Regions from separate parts of the Ureibacillus sp. FSL W8-0352 genome, predicted to be linked through region 1. Evidence: riboswitches for the same ligand, from Rfam matches in the RefSeq annotation. Region 1 holds a riboswitch; the other holds the start of a gene.
What was found. Region 1 has a riboswitch for preQ1 ahead of NST98_RS15290 (QueT transporter family protein). Riboswitches for the same ligand answer to the same signal wherever they lie in the genome.
Positions count from the first base shown of each region.

Region 2: another riboswitch for preQ1. It lies ahead of queF (preQ(1) synthase); the one in region 1 lies ahead of NST98_RS15290 (QueT transporter family protein).

Region 1 is NZ_JBBOQT010000001.1:3,027,846-3,031,269, reverse strand. It holds gene NST98_RS15300 (ABC transporter permease) at 1-306, opposite strand, end outside; gene NST98_RS15295 (ABC transporter substrate-binding protein) at 341-1,357, opposite strand; PreQ1 riboswitch class I at 1,730-1,773, shown strand; gene NST98_RS15290 (QueT transporter family protein) at 1,782-2,270, shown strand; gene NST98_RS15285 (hypothetical protein) at 2,347-2,490, opposite strand; T-box leader at 3,229-3,424, shown strand, end outside.
Region 2 is NZ_JBBOQT010000001.1:1,745,489-1,748,912, forward strand. It holds gene queC (7-cyano-7-deazaguanine synthase QueC) at 1-610, opposite strand, end outside; gene NST98_RS08905 (hypothetical protein) at 705-848, opposite strand; PreQ1 riboswitch class I at 1,305-1,348, opposite strand; gene queF (preQ(1) synthase) at 1,353-1,853, opposite strand; PreQ1 riboswitch class I at 1,938-1,983, opposite strand; partial or broken gene uvsE (UV DNA damage repair endonuclease UvsE) at 2,096-3,038, opposite strand; gene NST98_RS08920 (hypothetical protein) at 3,307-3,424, opposite strand, start outside.

The DNA of each region.
Region 1 (3,424 bases):
CAGGTTTACGGAATAGAGGCCAATCATCATAATGATCCCGGCAAGGAGCGGATTAATGTTTCCTTTTGTATGGAGCAAACCAGTGATACATCCTGCAATAAATCCTACGACAATCGCTGCTAACGTAGCTAATATTGGGTGATAACCTAAAACAATCATTGTTGCAGCTGTAGCCGCACCCGAAACAAAGCTACCATCTACCGTCAAGTCTGGAAAATCTAACACTCGGAATGTTAGATACACTCCGAGTGCCATTATTGCGTAGATGATTCCTTGCTCAACTGCACCGAACATTGCTGTAAACATATTGAATCATCTCTCCTAACATGTTGAAAATATTTTATTGTTGTGTTTCGACAAGCTCAGCTTCCCACTCGTCTTTCACTTCAAGACCAAGTTTCTCAATTGCATCTTTATTCATTACTAATTTCAATGTATTTGGATATTCTGCTGGAATATCTGCAGGTGTCGCTTCACCTTTTAAGATTTTTGCAGCCATTTCACCAGCTTGATATCCGATATCGTAATACTCGAAACCAAATGCCAACAATCCGCCGCGTCTTACAGAGTCAAATTCACCAACAACAAGCGGTAGTTTATTGCTATCTGCTACTTGAATAATAGATTCTAGAGCGGATACGACTGTGTTATCTGTAATGATATAAAATGCATCAACTTTTCCGATTAAAGATTCTGCAGCTTGTTTGATCTCTGAACTTTGAGATACAGTAGCACCTTCTACTTTTAAACCTAATGAATCAGCAATCTCTTTCACTTGGTTTACTTGAGCTACTGAGTTTTGTTCACCTGCGTTGTAAACCATTCCGATTGATTTAACGTCTAAAGCGTCTTTCATGAATTCTACCGTTGTTTTAATTGCTTCTGGGTGCAAGTCAATCGTACCAGTAACGTTTGCACCAGGTGATTCAATCGAATCAATTAATTGAGCTGCAACCGGATCTGTTACAGATGTAAAAACAATTGGAATTTCAGTTGTTACATTTTTAGCAGCTTGTGCAGATGGAGTCGAGTTGGCGAAAATCAAATCTACTCCTGCACTTGCTAAGTTTTGTGCAATTTGCGTATTCAAACTATTATCGTTTTGTGCAATTTGATAATCATATTCAACATTTAAACCAGCATCTTTCAATGCATCTTGGAATCCTTGATATGCAGCGTTTAAAGATGGATGTTCAACAATTTGTGTTACACCAATCTTATAATTTTTTGTTTCTGTTTCGTTTTCTGTGTTGTTTTCGCTCGATTCAGATGTATCATTACCGCCGCCGCCACAAGCAGCTAGAAGCAACATTAAACCAAAGAGCAAAAATGATAGTTTTTTCATGCTACTTTTCATACAAATATCCCCCGCTATCCTTCAAAAAATTACTAACCATTTCGAATGAAAAATTTTTTCGCTTTATTCAAATAAAGCTAGAGTTTAAAGATATATTACATTCTCATAGTTCAAGAGTCAATAACATTAGGAATGTTCTGAATTTAAGAAAATTCTTTTTATTACTTTAGTAATATTAATTTATCGCTTTAAATCGCTAAATTACGAGAATTTTGTAGAATAAATTGTTTTTTTGAAATAATGAATATTTTGTGACAAAATTGTGAACTTTATTTTGTTGTACGAAATCTTCCCATTATCATCGTTCATTTTTTCCAAAGCTAAATTTGATTTTCTTTTTGTTTATGATAGAATTATAATTTGTGTGCTTATCACACCGTGGTTCGCGAAATCCCACGATAAAAAACTAAGGAGTGAAAATTTAATGAAAACAAAATTTATGGCAATGTCCGCAATCATAGCTGCACTTTATATTGCGGTAACGTATACGCTATCATTTTTAAGTTTTGGCGATATTCAATTTCGCATCGCTGAAATCTTTAACCACCTAATAGCCTTTAACCCTCGCTATATGCTAGGTGTTGTATTAGGCGTATTTATATCAAACTTATTTTCACCTCTAGGCTGGTTTGATTTAGTCTTCGGAGTAGCCCACTCCGTTATTTGCTTAACGATTCTTATCATCGTTAGCAAATATGTGAAAAACATCGCCTATCGTATGTTGATTAACTCATTTGTCTTCACATTCATGATGTGGATTATCGCTTTAGAATTAAAGTTAGCGTTAGAGCTTCCCTTCTGGCTTTCGTGGTTAACTACAGCCATTGGTGAAGCGGTTGTTTTACTTATCGGTATTCCAATTATGCAATTGCTAGATAAACGATTACATTTCAAAAATTTAATCGATCAATAATAATCGAGTAGGAGGGAGCGATTAACTCCCGTCCTCTCACACCACCGTACGTACGGTTCCGTATACGGCGGTTCAATTAAGATGATTGACGCAAGTCTTTATAACTTCCGTGAATAGCTGTTCTCTTTATGCCAGTGGTCACTCCACCCTCCAAGAGGTCTCCCACGGGATTCACCGCTTCCTTCCTCAAGTGAGGTACTACGTTTTCTGTGTTCATCATGACTCACTGAATGCCAAGGGCTATTCTCTCTTAATTGTTCGGTCCTTCTTAGTAGTTCTAAACCAACTAATACTATGACCTCTGCTGACTTCTGACGGTTCAGCTACTTATCACTAAGTAGGTTATGAAGCGTACTTCACATATCCGCCAGACCTCCCCGGGTAAGAATGTAATCTTTCCTTCCATCTATCTGCTTCATTTACTCTGTACCACCTTTGGCAGAAAGGACTTTGTTTTGTTTAGCAAACTCATCCAATGATACCTAGCCTTATATGAAGTTCGTGTTCCTCAGACCGGAAGTTTGCCGCTCGCTTCCTTCAGATTCCGCGTCACCACGGACACCCTTGCGTTAAGCTAACTGTTACTTCTGCCTTCACAGTTCGGGACTTACACCCTATAGATTACACCCATGCCAGGCGCACTAAAACTAGTAGCACAGACTAATGTACAGTCTGTGCTACTTTTTTATACTAGGATTAAAAACGAACGAACTCTTTTGGATTTGCTTGATTTTTACAATCAGCAATTATTTTTTGAATTTAGCAATTTATCGATTCGAAAATACTTATTTATTCGAATAACATTTTCCTTCCCAAATTTACCGAAAATTATTGACATTCATATAATTTCAGAATAAAATATAATGAAATCAAACGTGGCGGAGAAAGGTTGTGGAAGCACAATCACCGCACCGGTAGCTTAGTTGAGTAGAGTCTGAGTTTAGTTGAGAATAGCCGAGCAAAATTGATGAGTAAGGAAAAGTAGCGAAATGTGTAATGCGATAGAGAGCTAGTGGTTGGTGGAAACTAGTGCATTCCTTTTCGTGAATGGGCCTTACGAGAGCAACTGCGCAAGTGGTTGACGTCTTTCCCGCGTTATTGGGAAGTGTTCACGACAGTGAGCACACCGAGGTGGAAGTCATAACTGCTTCAAT
Region 2 (3,424 bases), 1.3 Mb from region 1:
ATGCTGGACATTCTCCACAGCCATCTGCAATGATTCCGTTATAGCAAGTCAATGTATTGTTTCGTACAAAATCAAGCACACCTAATTGGTCTGCCAGTTCCCATGTTTGTGCTTTCGTTAACCACATGAGCGGCGTATGAATGACAAACGTATCATCCATCGCTAAATTCATTGTTACATTCAACGATTTGATAAAAACATCACGGCAATCAGGATAGCCACTAAAATCCGTTTCACATACGCCTGTTACGATATGCTTTGCTCCTACTTGGCTAGCTAACACCCCTGCAAAGGAAAGGAATAGCAAATTGCGCCCCGGCACAAAGGTAGAAGGAAGCTCGCCATCTTTCCCTTCCTCAACTTCGATATCATCCCGTGTTAGTGCGTTTGGAGCTAGCTGATTTAAAAGGGACATATCAAGAATGTGATGCTTTACCCCTACTTTCTTTGCAATTTCCTTTGCACATTCAATTTCCAATCGATGTCTTTGACCATAATCAAAGGTCACAGCTTCCACTTCTTTAAACTGTTCTTTTGCCCAAAACAAACATGTCGTGCTGTCTTGTCCACCGCTAAATACGACGATTGCTTTTTCTTCTTTTAATATCATTAAAGACACTCCTTCATAAAATCGAGTAGGAGGGAGTGATTAGCTCCCGTCCTCTCACACCACCGTACGTACGGTTCCGTATACGGCGGTTCAATTAAGATAATTGACGCAAGTTTTCATAACTTCCGTGAATAGCTGTTCTCTTTATGCCAGTGGTCACTCCACCCTCCAAGAGGACTCCCACGGGATTCACCGCTTCCTTCCTCAAGTGAGGTACTATGTTTTCTGTGTTCATCATGACTCACTGAATGCCAAGGGCTATTCTCTCTTAATTGTTCGGTCCTTCTTAGTAGTTCTAAACCAACTAATACTATGACCTCTGCTGACTTCTGACGGTTCAGCTACTTATCACTAAGTAGGTTATGAAGCGAACTTCACCTATCCGCCAGACCTCCCCGGGTAAGTACATGCACTTTCACACCATCTATCCGCCTCATTTACTCGATATGACCTTCGACAGAAAGAGCTTTGTTTTGTTTCGCAAACTCACTCAATCATACCTAGCCTTATATGAGGTTCGTGTTCCTCGGACCGGTGTTTTGCCTCCAGCTTCCTTCAGATTCCGCGTCACCACGGACACCCTTGCTCTTGGCTAACCTCTACTTCTGTCTTCGGGGTTCGGGACTTACACCCTATAGTTCATGTACATGCCGGGCGCACGAAAAAAACAGCATCCTAAGAAGGAAATGCTGTTTTCTTCTTAGTTTTTTATAGAGGGTAGCTAAGAACCTCTGTTATTCATTTATCGATTATCCACTTTTTCTGGATATAAATCATGATTCATTAAACGGTAATTTGCCATTTCTTCATATTTCGTTCCAGGTCTTCCGTAGTTGCACCATGGATCGATGGAAATTCCCCCGCGCGGAGTAAATTTCCCCCACACTTCAATATATCTTGGATCAAGCAATTTGATTAAATCATTCATTATGATATTTACGCAGTCTTCATGAAAATCTCCATGATTTCGAAAACTGAATAAATATAATTTCAGCGATTTGCTTTCCACCAATTTTTTATCCGGAATATAAGAAATATAAATCGTTGCAAAATCCGGCTGCTGTGTAAGCGGACAAAGACTAGTAAATTCAGGACAATTGAATTTTACAAAATAATCCCGATTGACATGTAAATTATCCACTGCTTCCAATACTTCTGGCGCATATTTTGTTGGATATGACGTCTTTTGATTACCGAGCAGCGTCAAATCCTTTAAACCATCTTCTAATTTGCGACTAGACATAAAAAAACCTCCTTGCAAAATGTTTCCCAACATTTTCAAGAGAGGTAAACCCAATTCATTCTATTAAAACTGATGAAATATTATTGTTTCATAGTTTTTTATAGAGGGTTATGCTATGAACCTCTCCCGTTCTAGTCGGGTATTCAACTTTACTTAGTAATATTATAGAATATAGTGAAAAAGGTCAAATTTTTTTAGAAAGTTTATTAAAAAAACAATGAGATAATCAATGGATTACCATTTCAAATCTTAATTATCCCTCCACTGATTCGCTTAAAGCCGCGCAATTTCCCTAGCTCCTCCTCAAAACGGAGGCACGCAAGATCTTTCGCTTTTGCTTCAATCATAATATCTGCAGATTTCCCGAGATCCTTTAAGGCTTTAATTAATGGAAAAGCAAAATCCATATCAACATAATCGGCGTGTGCCCGTCACATTTTTTCAGATTTTGGTGATGATAAATGAAATTTTGGAACTTTCCCTGTATGTTCCCAAGTCGCAAAAATCCTTGGCAACAACTCTTCTAATTCACAGTCCCCTTTATTCGCTATATAGTGATGGTAGTCAAATACAAAAGGTTTTCACAAATGGCTAATGTCTCTTCTGCTGTGTAGGTTTTATCATCTTTTTCCAAAGTCGTTTGCATGCGAATTGTTGCATCTAATTTTCGGAAGTTTTGATAAAATCGAGAAATAGATGCATCTTTATCCCCGTAAGCTCCTCCTACATGGATATTTAACATTGCCTCTTTTTCTAGCCCCATTGCTTGCAACATTTTAAAATGATAGGTCATATCCACAATGGCATTGTTTGTTACATGAGCTTATTTACTTGTGAATAAAGTAAACTGTCCTGGATGAAAGCTGACCCGCATTCCATAATTTCGAACCATTTCTCCGATTTCTTTAAAAAGATGTTCAAACGGGGAGATAAACTCCCAATCCACTTCCGGATGTGCAGCTAATGGAATGAGGGATGAAGACATTCGGTATACATGTATTCCGTGGGCAATATTGTAATGGAGAATGCGAATTGTATTTTTTAAATTTCGCTCCGTGATGGTTAATAATTTCTCGGCTCTACTTGTTTCTTCAAGTTTTTCCAGTTGGTAAAAGTAATTGTATGTGAAGGAGACGCTTCCCACAATGGGAGCGCCATTGAAACATAACCAAATCGAAGTATCATCTGTACACCATACTAAAAAAGAATGATGAGGATAGTGTTTGTCAATGGAGAACGATACATACATCATGAAAGGAGGATTATGAAATCTGACAATAGTGATTACCCCACTATTTCTTTTCGTTTCTATAAATTTCATTCGAGATACTTCCAATCATTGACGAAATGAGATGAGGAAAGTTTGAAAAAATTATCCCATTCCATAATTTTATTTAAATCGTTACAATAAGATTCAATTCGAACAATTGATTTTGAATAATAACTAGAATTACTAATAATTCTCTAAAAAAATCTTGTATTGAATAGCTATAAAATCCTTTAATATTCCCATCTTCTCTTTTGTATCTATTACTTCAAATGGAATAAATACTTCATGCTTTTTTAGTTTA